Linked DNA regions of Undibacterium sp. 5I1. The protein of the gene in region 1 interacts with the protein of each later gene in a pairwise test. Links are inferred from orthologs where the notes say so. Each region holds a gene or a part of one and is shown on either strand. Other genes may lie near its edges.

Region 1 (8,558 bases):
TGATTCAATGTCATTAACTGCCAGTGATAATACAGTTGAAACTCACGAGGAAACGGTTTCTCAAGTCAGTACTGGTGATGTGGTCGAAACAACCAGTACTTCTCCTGCTGCTTTTGAGTTTGATTTATCAGGAATTGATTTTGATCTCGACAATGAGTCATCTAAACCGGATACACATGACGTGATCGTCGCGGAGACGCCATCTTACAATGCAGAAATGGCAACTAAGCTTGATCTTGCCGTTGCCTACCATGAGATCGGCGATAAAGACGGAGCGCGCGAATTATTGGATGAAGTAATAAAAGGTGGTACACGAGACCAAATTGCTAAAGCACAGGAAATGCTAACGCATTTATCTTGATTTAATTGGTACTTCCCGGCGGGCGCAACTTTTGGTTGGCGCCCGTTTTCGTTTTGATGATTGAAAGGATAAAGTAGAATTTCTGGTCTGATGTCGCTAGCTTGTATAGTTTCCTAGTATACTCCTGGTGAGTATAATTATTCGTCTATATATTAATTGGGTAAGCAGGGATTTTTTGAGAAAAGTATAGGTAGTATATTGAAGTTGTTAATGCTAATAATTACTTTTTCGTTCTTTAATAGTTTGCTTACATTTTATCTAAACCTTGATGTTTTCTTTAAATAATTGAATTTGTGAGTTTGAATTGAAACGTCTTGTTCTTGGTGTGCAGTATGATGGTAGCCGATGGCATGGTTGGCAAACTCAGCCATCCGGTCAGACGGTGCAGGACGCGCTGGAGAAGGCTCTATTTGCTTTTGCTAAAGCGCCTCTCAAGACGACTTGCGCTGGGCGTACTGACGCAGGTGTTCATGCTCTTGAACAAGTAATTCACTTTGATACCGAGTTAGATCGAAGTATGTATTCTTGGATGAATGGGGTGAATGCATTTTTGCCAGATTCAATTGCTGTTCTTTGGGCAACTGAAGTGCTATTTGATGACCCTGATGCCCAAGATAATTTTCATGCTCGGTTTAGTGCTTACGCAAGGACTTACCATTACGTTCTTTACAATAATCCTGTGCGTTCCCCACTTTGGGCGCAGCGAGCTGGCTGGGTATTTCGTCCGCTCGATGTGAGTAAGATGCGCGAGGCAACTTCTTATCTGCTTGGCGAACATGATTTTACGGTCTTCCGTGCTGCCGCATGTCAGGCTAAATCACCAATAAAGCATATGTATGACGTGCAAATACGCCAGCAAGGTGATTTGCTTATCTTTACCTTGCGCGCCAGTGCGTTTTTACATCACATGGTACGCAATATTATTGGTTCCTTACTTTTTGTAGGCATTGGTAAAAAAGAGCCTGATTGGATAAAGCATTTGTTGATGAGTCGTGATCGTAGTTTGTCCGCACCAACTTTTATGCCGGATGGTTTATACCTTGCAAAAATTGATTACGATAAAAAATGGAATTTATCACAAAATAAAAACGATAATTTCTTAGGATCGTTACCGTTTAAAGATTCTCAGTTAGATAGTTAAAGGCGGAAATATATGTGCTGACTGTTAATTTTTTAATGTATTTTTGGCCTTTGCTTTCTTGCCTGAACATGATTTTTGGGCTTTCCCTTACAAAATCCGGTAAAATGTAGCTTTGCATAACCCAAAATTGAGGCGCTCGCCTGGGGACCATTGCCCGGCTCAGAGCGCCTTTTTTTTAACAGGCCTTTCCTCTCCCTAATGAATAACATCCGCAATTTTTCAATTATTGCCCATATTGATCATGGCAAATCAACACTTGCTGATCGAATTATCCAGTTGTGTGGTGGTTTGTCTGACCGTGAAATGGAAGCGCAAGTTCTTGATTCTATGGATATAGAACGTGAGCGCGGTATTACCATCAAGGCTCAGACAGCAGCATTGCAGTACAAGTCTCTTGACGGAAAAATATACAATTTAAATCTGATCGACACCCCCGGACACGTAGATTTTAGTTACGAAGTAAGTCGTTCTTTGTCGGCTTGCGAGGGTGCTCTATTAGTCGTAGACGCATCGCAAGGGGTGGAAGCTCAAACAGTAGCAAATTGCTATACCGCGATCGAATTAGGTGTAGAGGTTGTGCCAGTCCTGAATAAGATTGATTTGCCGTCAGCAGACCCAGACAATGCGATTAATGAAATTGAAGAAGTCATAGGGATTGATGCCAGCGACGCAGTTCACTGCTCGGCAAAAACAGGCTTGGGCGTTCAGGCTGTTTTAGAATCTTTAATTATTAAAGTTCCCCCGCCAAAGGGAGATCCAGATGCCCCTTTGCAAGCCTTGATTGTCGATTCCTGGTTTGACAACTACGTTGGTGTCGTGATGTTGGTACGTATAGTTAATGGTACTTTACGACCAAAAGATAAAATTTTATTCATGGCTACAGAGGCGCAACATCTAGTCGAAAGTGTCGGAGTTTTTACGCCGAAATCTTTGTCCCGCACTGAGTTGTCGGCTGGGCAAGTTGGTTTTATTATCGCTGGTATTAAAGAGCTTAAGTCAGCCAAGGTTGGCGACACCATTACGATTGTAGGCAAAGCTGCTAAAGAGCCTTTGCCAGGCTTTAAAGAAGTACAGCCACAAGTGTTTGCGGGTTTATTTCCAGTGGAGGCAAATCAATATGATGCATTGCGTGACTCTCTGGAGAAGTTAAAGCTCAATGACTCAGCCTTAATGTATGAGCCAGAAGTTTCTCAGGCGCTTGGATTTGGATTTCGTTGCGGATTTTTAGGTTTGTTGCACATGGAGATTGTGCAAGAGCGTTTGGAGCGCGAGTTCGACATGGACTTGATCACCACCGCCCCGACCGTTATTTATGAGGTCGTAATGGCAGATGGTAGTATTTTGATGGTAGATAATCCGTCAAAAATGCCCGAGCCTTCAAGAACTGAAGAAATACGCGAACCTATCGTCACCGTCAATCTTTATATGCCGCAAGAGTATGTCGGTGCAGTAATTACTTTGTGCACGTCAAAACGTGGCGTGCAACTTGACATGAACTATCACGGCAGGCAAGTCAAATTGACATACGAAATGCCCATGGCAGAGATTGTGCTGGACTTCTTTGATAGACTGAAATCAACATCCCGTGGTTATGCCTCTATGGATTATGAGTTTAAAGAATACCGTGCGGCAGATGTTGTTAAAGTGGATATGTTGATTAATAGCGAGAAAGTAGATGCGCTAGCAATTATTGTTCATAGGGCGAACAGTCAGTATCGTGGTCGGGCGGTCGCTGCCAAAATGCGTGAACTTATCCCAAGGCAAATGTTTGACGTAGCTATTCAAGCTGCCATTGGCGCTAACATCATTTCACGTGAAAACGTTAAAGCCTTACGTAAAAACGTTTTGGCCAAATGTTACGGTGGCGATATCAGTCGTAAGCGGAAATTATTAGAAAAGCAAAAAGCGGGCAAAAAGCGAATGAAACAAGTCGGCTCTGTGGAAATCCCACAAGAAGCATTTTTGGCAATTTTACAAGTGGAAGATAAATGAGTTTTCAATCAATTTTAGGTAACTTTGCATTAATTCTTTTTGTATTGATGATAACAACCGGAATCATCTGGTTTCTCGACATGTTTGTGTGGGCTAAGCAACGACGATTGAAGGCAGATCAAGCTTTGGCGAGTTTTGATGCGCGTAATGCAAAACTGACTGCAGATGGGATTCGCTTGCAAGAGGGTGGACGCTTAGAACTAGAGTCGACTTTGCTAAAGCAGCCTACTTGGGTGGAATACTCTGGTAGTTTTTTTCCAGTGATCGCGCTTGTGTTTTTTTTACGCTCTTTTTTGTATGAACCTTTCAAAATACCATCGGGATCAATGTTGCCGACATTATTTGTTGGCGATTTGATTTTGGTTAATAAATATACTTATGGGATTCGTTTACCTATCATTGATAAGAAAATATTAAATATCAATGATCCTAAACGTGGGGACATTATGGTGTTTAAATATCCAAAAGATACCAGCCTAAATTATATTAAACGTGTAGTTGGCGTACCCGGCGATAGAATAGTGTATAAAAACAAGCGTTTATTAATTAACGGTAAAGCATTATCGTACGAGGCTATGCCAGATTTTTTAGACGATACACTTACGTATTCTAAGCAATTTAGTGAGAATTTGACCGGCGTACAACATAGCATTTTGAATGATGATCAGAAACCAGTTTTTGTGGATAGCCCTGACCAATTTCCAAAGCATGAGTCATGCTCGTACGATAGTTTCGGTTTTGCGTGTACGGTACCTGAAAATCAGTATTTTATGATGGGTGATAATCGAGACAACAGCGCTGACAGTCGTTATTGGGGATTTGTTCCAGATCAAAATATTGTTGGTAAAGCATTTGTAATTTGGATGAACTTTAGTCATCCAAAAAGAATCGGCAGTTTTTAATAACTTGTGGAGTTGCATACTTATGCAAAATATAAAAAATCAGCGCTTTGGCCGACAGCTAGGTATTACGTTTATTAGTTTGATATTTATGCTGGTTATCGTTGGGATGATTGCAATGATAGGGATAAAAATTTCCCCAACGGTGATTGAATTTATGTCTATCAAAAAAGCTATACAGTCAGCAAAACAGTCAGGTGCGACAGTACGTGAAATACAGATTGCATTTGATAAACAAGCAGAGATTGGATATTTTGATGCGGTTGCAGGTAAGGATCTTTCCATTGTAAAAACTAGTGATGGCAGTATGGATGTTAGCTTTGCTTATACAAAAAAAATTCCTTTATTTGGACCAGCTAGTTTATTACTGGAGTATGAAGGTACAACGGCAAAAAATGGGACAGTCCCCAAAAAGCAGGAATAAGCAGATCTCGTATGAATGAACAATTATTGCAAAAGAGATTGGGGCATCAATTCAAGAATGCAGCTTTATTGCAGCAAGCTTTAACGCACCGTAGCCACAGTGTTTTGCATAATGAGCGCTTGGAATTTTTAGGTGACTCTATTTTAAATTGTGTGGTTGCTTCGCTTTTATTCGATAGCTTCGCCAATATTGATGAGGGTGATTTATCTCGAGTTAGAGCAAATTTGGTAAAACAGCAATCTTTGTATGAGATAGCGCAAAGAATTGAGTTGTCTCAGTTTTTACGCCTGGGCGAGGGGGAGTTGAAATCTGGTGGCTTCCGTAGGCCATCTATTTTGGCGGATACCTTAGAAGCCTTGTTTGGGGCGATTTTTTTAGATGCGGGATTTGATGCCGCACGTGAAGTGATTAAGTCTCTATACTCACTAGTCCTGGTTACAATAGATCCAACTACTTTAGGCAAAGATGCTAAAACATTGCTGCAAGAATTTTTGCAGAGTAAAAAAATAGCCTTGCCTCAATATAACGTTGTTGCTACACATGGTGCTGCTCATAATCAGGAATTCGAAATTGAGTGCCTGGTTCCAAAATTAGAGATACAAGTATTTGGCGCTGGCGGTAGTCGCCGTGCCGGTGAGCAAGCAGCAGCAAAGCTGGCTCTGGAAACTGCTTTAAATTTACTTGCTAAAACTCCAGCATCTCGCAAAAAGAAACCCCGGACGTCACAACTTAAACTAGCTGGAATAGCAACGGTACAATCAGATGCGCTAGCTAACGCATCGGCTGATGATAATAAATCTAACGGTTCGACACAGAAATCTTTGTTAGACATATCTAGTAATCAGCCCGCTGCAAAAACTGACGTTCTAACGCATCAATCTCAACCTAAGATCGCATGACCGATATCATTAATAACGCAGACTTTCGCTGCGGCTATATAGCCATTGTTGGCCGTCCTAATGTAGGGAAATCTACATTGATGAACGCCTTGATTGGCGCTAAAGTCAGTATAACTTCACGTAAGGCACAGACGACGCGTCACAGAATCACAGGAATTCAGACAAAAGACAGCACTCAATATGTGTACGTTGATACTCCTGGTTTTCAGACCCTTCACTCGAATCCCTTAAATAAGACTTTGAACAGAACTGTCACGACTACTTTGACAGCCTCGGATGTCATTTTATTTATTATAGAGGCAGGTACTTTTGGTGCCGCCGATCAACAAGTAATTGATTTGTTACCAAAAGATGTTCCTTGTATTTTAGTGATCAATAAGTCGGATCGAGTCAAAGATAAAGCAATCATGATGCCGTTTGCGCAAAAAATTATGGCTTTGTATCCTTTTGCTGCAGTGGTGCCTGTGTCGGCTACTTTGAGATTTCAACTGGAAAATCTTGAGGGTGAAATAAAGAAATATCTTCCATTGAATCCTCCTGTTTTTGGCGAGGACGACATTACTGATCGTAGCGAAAAGTTTTTAGCAACTGAGATCGTCAGAGAGAAGTTATTTCGCTTTGTAGGTGATGAGTTACCTTATACAAGCACAGTTTTGATCGAGAAGTTCGAACAAGAAGGTAATTTGCGTCGGGTATTCGTTGCGATTCTTGTGGACAGAAATACTCATAAATCCATGGTGATTGGAAATAAAGGCGCTAGATTAAAAGATATTTCTACTCAATCACGTCAAGATATGGAGAAGCTATTTGGTGGACCTGTTTATTTAGAAATTTGGGTTAAAGTGAAATCTGGCTGGGCCGATAACGAAGCTGGTTTGCGCGCCTACGGCTACGAATAGCGACATCATGAGTGTGCAGGTAATAGATCTGAATGCAGATGTTATATCAATCACAGAGCTTGTGGCTAATGCTTCTGCTGAGCCATCCATAACGGTAAAACCTGCCACAAAATTTCCTCGAAAATCATCTGTAATCTCCAAAGCACCGCGTACTAAACCAATGACCAAAGATGTGCGCATCTTAGGTCAGCCTGGCTTTGTATTACATTCATATCCCTACAAAGAAACTAGCTTAATCATTGATGTATTTACTCGTGATTACGGGCGATTAGCGTTAGTAGCTAAGGGTGCCAAACGACCACATTCTCAGTTGCGTAATATATTGCAAACCTTCCAGCCTTTAACTATGTCGTGGAGCGGTAAATCAGATATTAAAACGCTTAGCGCCGCAGAATGGGTTGGCGGCATGCTCCCGTTAGAAAAATCGGCACTACTGTGTGGATTTTATCTAAATGAATTATTGGTTAAATTTTTGATGCGCGATGAGCCATGCCCATCACTTTTTGATCATTACGTTTCTACCATAAATCAGTTGGCACATCAGGAGCCTGCTTTGATTGTTTTGAGAAAATTTGAGCATGCGTTGCTACGAGAGTCAGGCTTTATAGGCGACTTGACTCGTTGTTACATGACGAAAGCGACTGTGCTGAATCAAGAGCTTTATATAATTGATCCTGAGCTTGGTGCGCGTCCAGCGCGCCCATCAGACACGACTCCCCGCGTCAACGGTAAAACTCTGATTGATATGCATGCCGGAGAATATCAAGATCCCATAACCCAATCTCAAAGTAAAATGTTAATGCGCTTTTTACTGGCTCATCACTTGCATGGCACGCCACTCAACACTCGCCAAATTTTGATTGATTTGCAAAATCTATGAACATACATCAACAAACTCAAACCATTGAACTTGGTATCAATATTGACCATGTCGCTACCTTACGCAATGCACGTGGTACCAATTACCCTGATCCCTTGCAAGCTGCATTAATGGCGGAAGAGGCAGGTGCTGATTGCATTACTTTGCATATGCGTGAGGATCGCCGTCATATCAAAGATGCAGATGTTGAACGTATTCGTCCTCAACTCATTACGCGTATGAACTTAGAGGCTGCAGTAACAAATGAGATGATCGCCTTTGCTTGCAAAATAAAACCTCAAGATGTTTGTTTAGTGCCGGAACGCAGAGAAGAGGTGACTACAGAGGGTGGCTTAGATGTGGTTAAGTATTTTTCTCAAGTGCAGGCGGCGGTACGTCAGTTACAAGCGGAAAGTATTCGCGTCAGTTTATTTATTGACGCCGACGCACAACAAATTCAGGCGGCATCTGAGACAGGTGCAACGGTGATTGAGCTTCACACTGGTCGCTATGCTGATGCGAATGACAATACACAGCAAGCAGCAGAATTACTCCGAATTAAACAAGGAGCTTTGGAAGGCATAAAGCGAGGATTGAAGGTCAATGCGGGACATGGTTTGCATTTTACGAACGTGCAGACAATTGCGGCAATACCTGACATTTCTGAACTCAATATAGGCCATGCTATTGTTGCTCAAGCGGTTTTTGTTGGTTGGAAAAAAGCGGTGAGTGATATGAAAGCGATTATGAGTCAAGCTCGTTCACATGCGCTTTGATTGAATCAGTAATGATCTACGGAATTGGTACCGATATTGTTCAAACAAGTCGCATAGAATCATCTGTGAAACGACATGGTGACCGCTTTGCAGAAAAAATTCTCGGTGTCGACGAACTGACGATATATCATCAACGCAAAGCTAGTACAGAAGTTCGTGGTTTGCAATTTTTAGCTACACGTTTTGCGGCCAAAGAGGCATTTTCCAAAGCAATCGGGCTGGGAATAACCGAGCCGATGAATTGGTCTTCTGTACAAATACTAAACCTAAGTAGTGGCCAGCCTATCATATCGACCATTAACGATTTA
Region 2 (8,563 bases), 580 kb from region 1 along the record:
ACTGTCTTTTTTTCTAACCGCAGTGCGTAAATTTGGTATCGTTCGTCTTGGGTTAGGTGTGTGTAGCGCATATTCGGCAACTTTCGACTGGCTGGTCAAAAGGCAGAATGCTATCGCATCTGACCCTTTGACTTTTTATTCAACGTTGCTCTTCGTGCTTGAATCCACCAAGCAATATAGTTCTTTACTTAACCAGGCAGAATTTTTTATACGGGTCCATTAGCTTAAGCCAGATCGCGTGGAAAGCTAGTCAGAATAATATTTAGGTGATATCCAAATGCAGAGGCAAGCTACGAAGACGCTTACCTGTCAGTGCAAATAAGGCATTAGCGACTGCCGGGGCAATCGGTGGAGTTCCTGGCTCGCCAATACCTTCTGGCGGATTGGCACTTTTGATAATAATTACCTGGATGTCTGGAGTGTCATTTATCCGTAAAACAGGATAATCGTGGAAATTGGTTTGCTCCACCTGTCCGTTCTTAATCGTAATATCGCCGTACAAAGCTGCTGACAAACCAAAAATAATTGCCGACTCCATCTGCTGCGTAATGATATTTGGGTTAACAGCGATCCCGCAATCCACGGCGCAAGTGACTTTGTGTACGCGAAGCTGATTATTCTCAACCGAGACCTCAGCCACTTGCGCAACGATAGAACCAAATGATTGATGCAATGCCACGCCATGCGCCCGTCCATCTGGAGCAGCACCAGCCTTGCTCACTGCCGCCTCCAATACGGCTAGATGTCTGGGATGTTGAGTCAACAATTCACGTCGAAAATTCACTGGAGTTTTGCCAGCAGCGTGCGCCAACTCATCAATAAAACTCTCTTTAAAGAACGCATTGTGAGAATGTCCTACAGAGCGCCAATAGCCTAATGGTACTGGCGTCGGCACAATCACATGAGCGATCTTTTGGTGCGGAAATTCATACGGCATATCGAACTCACCTTCTGCCGTTGTTTTATCAGGACCACCTGCAGGCAAGCCAAATGTGCGTTGCATCACTTGATGTGTGACAGAACCAGAAGCAGATTTATTGTCATAGGCGGTAATTTTTCCACTTCCATCAACGACCGCTGCAAAGCGTGCAATTGCGGCCGGACGATACATATCGTGGGTAGTATCTTCCTCGCGGCTCCAGATCAATTGAACTGGCGCGCCTTTAGTTTCTAAGGCGATTTTTACGGCTTGGATCACCATATCAACTTCTAGCCGGCGTCCAAAACCGCCACCCAAATAGGTCATATGCAGATCAACATTATCGGGAGAAATATTCGCGATCTTGGCTGCAACGCCAACGGCAATACTTGGAACCTGAGTCGATGCCCAGATTATTAATTTTCCGTCCTTAAACTGGGCGGTGCAATTCATCGGCTCCATCGTGGCATGCGCTAAAAACGGTGCACGATACTCTGCCTTAATCAACTGATCTTTGGCTGTCGCAGCAGCAAACCCAGACGCGGGATCGCCAACTTTATAATAAGTAAAACCAGATTCGGTATCCAATTGATTACTAAGTTCTTTAAATATGCCAGCACTAGACAAACCTGCATGTGCACCGGGAAGCCACTCTACCGGCAATGCCAGCAAGGCTTTTTTTGCCGACCAGTAATTTTTAGCCACCACCGCAATGCCAGCGACGATATGCTCTTGACCAGGACTGGACAAGTCCACAACATGCATCACTCCAGGCATAGATTTCACCGCATCGGCATTGAAGTTTTTAATACTGCCACCAATGGTCGGACTCATCTTTAGCGCGGCATAAAGCAAACCCGGCGGTCTGACATCAAGACCGAATACCGCACTACCATTGACCTTAGACGCTGCATCGGTGCGCGCTTGCGGCGTTCCTATTACCTTAAAGTCTTGTGGATTTTTTAAGCGTATTTCGCCAGGCTCAGTTTGAGATGCCTTCTGCGCTAAATCGCCATAAGCGAGGCTTTTGCCTGAGGAATGGATTACTTTGCCATCGGAGGTGTGACATTGCTCTGGTGGCACGGCCCATTCTTTTGCTGCTGCCGCTACAAGCATCGCGCGTGCGGTGGCACCCGCTTCACGCAATGGCCCCCAAGAATCTTTGACACTCGATGATCCGCCTGTTAATTGCAAACCCAGCTCGCGCGCAAATTTACCTGTCATCCATACCGCTGTCCGCTTTAACACCCCTGTGTCATCGGGATGAAATGGCAAACCATCAGCCATGACGACAACATTCCCATAAATTTTATCGATGGGAGCGTACATCGTTTTGATGCTATGCATGCCGACATCAAGTTCCTCTGCAATTAACATCTGCAAAGCGGTATGTATGCCCTGCCCCATCTCACTCTTATGCAGGGCAACCGTAACCGTGCCATCTTTAGCAATCTTGATCCAACCAGTCAAGCTTACTTCGTCATTCATCACAGGCAAAGCAGTACCACCGTTTTGACGTTGCCGTGGCGGCATCACACCCCAACCAACCACAAGCGCACCAGTAACGCCCAAGCCGCCCAGGACAAAACGACGACGCGACTTATTTTTGGGTGCTGCTGCAGTTATTACTTTGGATGTTGATTCCAGCTCAGGCTTTGTCATCGCTATGTCTCCATAATTTGATTATGTTTTTTTGGAACTTACGCAAAATTATCCAAGCTGCGTTGCAGTTCGTGTATTGAGGTACTAAGTGAAGTCCCAAGTGAAGTACTAAGAACTAAATTACTGCCCTCGTCACCACTCCTTGCTGAGGTGGTTTTTCGTAAGTTTTATTGTTAATTAAAGTTAGCATAGATAAAACACAGTGGTTATTTGTTCCGCCGCGGATACCCCTCAGACAATATGCGGCTCCATACAATTTCTTTTTGCTCTTGTGACATGAAAACCCACTCAGCAACCTCCGCCAATGTGCGACCACAACCGCGACATACATCGTCAAATGTAGTGGAACATACTGCAACGCAAGGGGTATCAGGTCGTTCTTTATTTTCAAACATAATTATTGCCATTCAAAGTCAAACTTAGTGATTTTAGTCCGTCTACATATACAAGCATCATCCAACGGGACATTTACCAGCAAGGACACAACAGTCAGAGCGTAATGTAAAGACCCGGTACTCGTTATTTATGACGAATAATAACGCGCTTTCTAAAATTGTCTTGTAGCACCTCGTCAATTCACTTACGATGCCTTACAGTCCATAGAACACCATCAAAGCACGCTAAAAAATTATGACCAAAGACTTTTTTCAATCTTTTATTTTACTGATACTGGTCACTGATCCGTTCGGTAACGTCCCAATTTTTGTCAGCGCACTGTCACATGTTTCGCCAGAGCGTCGCTGGCGTGTCGTGGTCAGAGAATGTGCGATTGCCTTTGCCCTGTTATTACTATTTATGTTTTTTGGTAAGCATTTTTTAACAGCGATGCAACTCTCGGATGTATCACTGCGCATCGGTGGCGGCGTAATTTTATTCTTGATCGCATTGCGTATGGTGTTTCCGCAAGAAGGCGGTATTTTTGGCGATGTGGAAGACGATCACGAACCCTTTATTGTGCCGTTGGCTATTCCTGCATTAGCAGGTCCCTCTGCTTTAGCAACCGTATTATTATTTTCGTCCGATAGCAAAATGGATGTCGCCGTACATCTAGCGGCACTCACCGCAGTAGCCATAGTCTGGCTCATTGTTTTACTCAGCGCAGAACAGATGCAACGGGTATTAGGCAAGCGTGTAATGACAGCGTTTGAACGTTTGATGGGATTGATATTGACAGCAATGTCAGTAGAGATGCTGCTAGCAGGAATACGCGATTATCTGAAAACTTTATCTTGACGCACAAGATTCAACGTCAAGATTAAAGGCAGAGATGAACGTGGAAATTAAACGTAAAATAAAATCCGACAACTCAAAATACAAACTCAGCAGATGAAGGTATCAGAGCTAAATTGTGTGCAGAATAGCGCAATTGCAACTCTGCATTTTGCGCGAGACCTTGCTCTACATTTTGCGCAAATAACTTATTATTAAAAGTAAAGTAACCGAGCAAAAACAGCAGCAAAGCGATAGCGAATTGTTTGAAAAATCGTCGATTCATATTGTCATCCTTACCTACTCAGTTAACTACCTACTTGGTTACCTAGTATCTAAAATCATTATGCATCTACCGGGTATTGATGCATAAATTGATGCCTGCTAATCCGTACTACATTATGTGGCGCGACGATCCAACATTGCCCTTGCAATCGTCCCGGCATCTACATATTCAAGCTCACCACCAACTGGCACTCCTCGGGCAAGACGGCTAGCTTTTAATCCACGTGATTTTAAAGTCTCGCCAATATAATGCGCAGTTGCCTCGCCCTCATTGGTGAAGTTGGTCGCTAACACGACCTCAACCACAATGCCATCTGTCGCACGGACGATCAGTTTTTCCAGATGAATATCTTTCGGCCCGACACCATCCAGCGGAGACAAACGCCCCATTAATACAAAGTACATGCCTTTGTATGTCATGGTCTGCTCAATCATCATTTGATCTGACGGCGTTTCTACTACGCAAAGTAAAGAGGCATCGCGCTCAGGATCAAGACAAGTCTCGCAAACATCACTCTCGGTAAAGGTATTACAAAGCTGGCAGTATTTAATTTTCTCTACAGCCTGCATCAATGCCCTACCCAATTGCGACGCACCGTCCCTGTCGTGTTGCAGCAAGTGATATGCCATACGTTGTGCAGACTTAGGGCCGACTCCGGGCAAGCGACGCAAAGCTTCTGCAAGAAATTCAAGACTGGTATGGGGTTTCACTTAGGGGGAATAGACCGTTAATAAATAAAAAACAGATAAAAAGCGTAGCGCGAAAAAGCGAAGAGACGAATTTTCTGCATGAGGACGAATAAAAATACGGAGGCAAGATACCAAAACTTAACATTGCAGAGGGCTTTATACCCTCTGCAAAAACGTACTTAGAACGGCAGTTTAAAGCCTGGTGGCAATGGCATGCCAGATGTCAACGCAGACATTTTTTCAGCCGATGTGGCTTCTGCCTTGCGTACTGCGTCGTTAAAAGCTGCTGCAACCAAGTCTTCTAACATATCTTTATCGTCGGCCAGCAAAGACGGATCAATCGTGACGCGTTTTACGTCATTTTTGCATGTCATCACTACTTTGACTAAACCTGCACCAGATTGCCCTTCTACCTCAACTAGCGCCAATTGGTCTTGCGCTTTTTTCATGTTGTCTTGCATGGCTTGCGCTTGCTTCATCAAGCCTGCGATTTGGTTTTTCATCATAAAAATCTCCTAAAACTTGTTCAATGGTGTTGATAAATGCTTAATTAATTTGTAGCTATTGGCCGAATCATTTTGTAAGAAATCAAACAGGTTTAATACTGCCAGTCACGATAGACGCGCCGAATTCTCGCATTAAAGACTGAATGAAGGAATCACTTTGTATCGATTTTTCTGCAAGCTGCTGACGCTCTGCGCGCTCAGCAACTGCCTGGGCGTTAGCGGTTTGCTCGACGGCACCGATTTTAGTCTCGACCTTAACTGTCTTTGCAAAACGCTCTGACAAAGCGAGCTCTAATTTTTCAACGCTGCCAGATGATAATAATGTTTGCAAAGGTACGCGCAAACTAAATACGAATGTATTACCGTTGATCTGGCAATCAATTAACTCACTTTGCTGCACTAATTGCTGTGCCACGCCACGCATCGGCAAACTGCTTGCCAGATTAGGCCAATGTCCATCCCAATTTAATTCTTGTATTGGTTTAATTTCTGTAACGCGCAATGCTATTTGTGGCGACTCCCCAAATGCTACAGAGTCAGTTGGCGCTTCACAAGCATTTATAGTTTGCGCCGAAATTGATATGGTCGGCTGAGGAGGGTTAACGGGAGGTGCTGGGTTTTCTGACTTCACTTGCACGGGAACAATCGCAGCCTGATCAAACTGATCATCAAAAGCAGCGGACTGAAAATGTGGCGGTAACTCATTAGAAGAGCTCGCTTCCATCATATCTTCGTCCCAAGGCGGCATGTCATCCATCCCGGCTGGCGCCGCTATTTTTGTCTGGCTTACGGTTGATGTGTGCCGCTCTTTTGTCGGAGAAACAACTTGCGTAGCGTTGGCAAATGACTCAACTGGGGCAGTTGGCCTAGCTGGTGCCGAGCTTAAGACTGGCACCGTAACAGGTGCCGCCATCGGACGTGTTGCAGATATTTCGGCAACTGCTGCACGACTGGCAACCGAAGGCTTACGTAAACCAGCAGCAGCTAACGCAGCATCACGAGGCGATAAAACAGGGACTGCCACCGTTGCTGGTAGAACTACCTGCGCTGCGATTGGAAGCGCTTCTGGTATTACTTCTGGAAGTATTTCCCCCACCTGCTGAGCAGTCGAAACAAGTTCAGCCACACGAGCTACCTGATTATCTTGAGCAGAAGATTCAACAGCCGGCACAGCCATAACTGGCGCAACGGGCGGTATCGCTACAGACATTGTTGGCGAGACTATTGCAGCGGAGCTTAAAGGTGGGCTGGATGCTAGCTGCCCACTAATTGAACTAGCTGAATTTACCGATCTGACTGAATTTACTGGGCTTACTACACTCGGCATAATTGGACGTTGAGGAACGCGGCCAGACGGCGCAGATCCACCCGAGCCACCAGCGCCATTACCTGCAATTGCCGCGCCACTATCAGACGGACGGAAGGCTAGCAAGCGCAGTAGCGTCATACTAAAACCAGCGTATTCATCCGGTGCTAACACCAACTCATTACGACCATGTACCGCGATCTGGTAAAACAGTTGAATCTCTTCTTTACCGAATAAAGCAGCGAGGCGAATAACATCATCGCGCTCTGGCATGTCCTCAGGCACAGCATCCGGCACCATTTGTGCGATGGCAATCTGATGCAGCAAACTACCTAAATCTTGTAGAGCGGATTTATAAGACAAGCTACGTGCCGCCATTTCGTCAGCGACATCTAGCAAAGCTTTGCCCTCTTTCACAGCCAAGGCATCGAGCAAGCGGATCAGATACGACTGATCTAATGCACCCAACATACCTTGCACTGCCTCTAAGGTCACTTTGCCAGCTGCATACGCAATTGATTGATCTGTCAGCGACAAGGCATCGCGCATAGAGCCATGCGCACCTTGTGCCAGCAAGCGAAGTGCCGGGACTTCAAATTCGATCTGCTCTTGGCCGAGAATATTTTCCAGGTGCGAAACAATATGACCAGGTGGCATCTGCTTCAAATTAAATTGCAGACAGCGCGACAATACCGTCACTGGAATTTTTTGTGGATCGGTGGTGGCGAGGATAAATTTGACATGCTCAGGCGGCTCTTCCAGCGTCTTTAACATGGAGTTAAACGCATGGTTAGTCAGCATGTGCACCTCATCGATCATATAGACCTTGAAGCGTGCATTCGATGGTGCGTAGACCGCTTGCTCTAGCAGCGCTGCCATCTCATCCACCCCGCGATTAGACGCCGCATCCATCTCGATATAATCAACAAAGCGTCCGGCATCAATCGCCACGCAGGCTTCGCACACACCACAAGGGTGCGAGGTGATGCCGCCGTTACCATTGGCACCGATGCAATTAAAGGATTTAGCGAGTATGCGTGAGAGCGTCGTTTTACCGACACCACGAGTCCCTGTGAATAAATACGCGTGATGCAGCCGTTGCTGCTCCAGCGCATGCGATAAGGCACGAACCACGTGCTCCTGCCCAACCAGCGTTTCAAAGCTTTTGGGACGATATTTTCTGGCGAGAACTTGATATGACATGACAGGATTTTACCTTATCCGACTCTGTTTTGACGTAGTGCAGACAAAGATCATTGATTAAAAATAATGGAGGTAGCAAACGGTTAATTCTCTGCCGTCAAGAAGGTGAAATATCTAAAAACACTGATTAGACTACTCAGGGCGATCCGGCAGCTTTTCAGATATGTCTTACAAACATTTGCTTAAGCCTAATAATTGTACTATAACGATAACATTTCAAAATAGATAACAAATGAAAGCCTGCCAGTCATGATGCATGACTGACTTCACCGATGTTCGTTAGAAAAATACGTCAACGTTCTCACAAATTACGCAGAGGCGTTACCAAAAACTAAGGATGGTATGAGCAATCCAAACGCCCCTTTTTACCCGATCATCTATGTGCGTGGCTATGCGATGACGCCTGCGGAAATCGATGAAACTAGCGCCGACCCGTTTTGCGGCTTTAATCTTGGCTCCACCGTATATCGTGCAGTGCCGGACAAAACGCGACAACCGCGTAAATATATTTTTGAATCACCCGTGATCCGGCTCGCCTCCGATTTTGACTATAGCGACGTGTACGAAGATGGTTATGACATCCTCGATCCTGAATGGGTCGCCGACCCAGACAATAAGCTAAGTAACCGCTCCATCATTATCTATCGTTATTACGACGAGGCCTCCCGCTTGCTGGGCATCGGAGAGACACCTAGCATCGAAGTATTCTCACAAAAATTAGCGGAACTCATTTTGCGTCTGCGAGATTTGGCCTGCGCTAATCCAGACAATCAAATCACGCCA

The links.
Region 2: the proteins of recO (region 1) and recR interact in binary tests that used the Escherichia coli proteins (3 or more experiments, as listed by UniProt). The link is inferred for Undibacterium sp. 5I1 from one-to-one orthologs.

The regions. Positions count from the first base shown.
Region 1 is NZ_JAVIWI010000001.1:1,056,391-1,064,948, forward strand. The notes cover bases 5,574-8,558. They hold recO (DNA repair protein RecO), read left to right. Parts: upstream 5,574-6,622; coding sequence 6,623-7,495; downstream 7,496-8,558. Other genes in these bases: rnc (ribonuclease III), read left to right, coding at 5,574-5,716; era (GTPase Era), read left to right, coding at 5,713-6,615; pdxJ (pyridoxine 5'-phosphate synthase), read left to right, coding at 7,492-8,250; acpS (holo-ACP synthase), read left to right, coding at 8,262-8,558. Also shown: RGU72_RS04460 (FimV/HubP family polar landmark protein), read left to right, coding at 1-361; tRNA pseudouridine(38-40) synthase TruA, read left to right, coding at 666-1,502; lepA (translation elongation factor 4), read left to right, coding at 1,701-3,494; lepB (signal peptidase I), read left to right, coding at 3,491-4,396; RGU72_RS04480 (DUF4845 domain-containing protein), read left to right, coding at 4,419-4,817; more of rnc, read left to right, coding at 4,829-5,573. UniProt on the Escherichia coli protein: Involved in DNA repair and RecF pathway recombination.
Region 2 is NZ_JAVIWI010000001.1:1,642,269-1,650,831, forward strand. What follows is about bases 2,989-5,978. They hold recR (recombination mediator RecR), read right to left. Parts: upstream 4,787-5,978; coding sequence 4,190-4,786; downstream 2,989-4,189. Other genes in these bases: RGU72_RS07365 (MarC family protein), read left to right, coding at 3,212-3,814; RGU72_RS07370 (hypothetical protein), read right to left, coding at 3,888-4,076; RGU72_RS07380 (YbaB/EbfC family nucleoid-associated protein), read right to left, coding at 4,945-5,271; RGU72_RS07385 (DNA polymerase III subunit gamma/tau), read right to left, coding at 5,354-5,978. Outside these bases: RGU72_RS07350 (IS30 family transposase), read right to left, coding at 1-71; RGU72_RS07355 (xanthine dehydrogenase family protein molybdopterin-binding subunit), read right to left, coding at 263-2,581; RGU72_RS07360 (DUF1289 domain-containing protein), read right to left, coding at 2,788-2,976; more of RGU72_RS07385, read right to left, coding at 5,979-7,780; RGU72_RS07390 (hypothetical protein), read left to right, coding at 8,123-8,563. UniProt on the Escherichia coli protein: May play a role in DNA repair. It seems to be involved in an RecBC-independent recombinational process of DNA repair. It may act with RecF and RecO.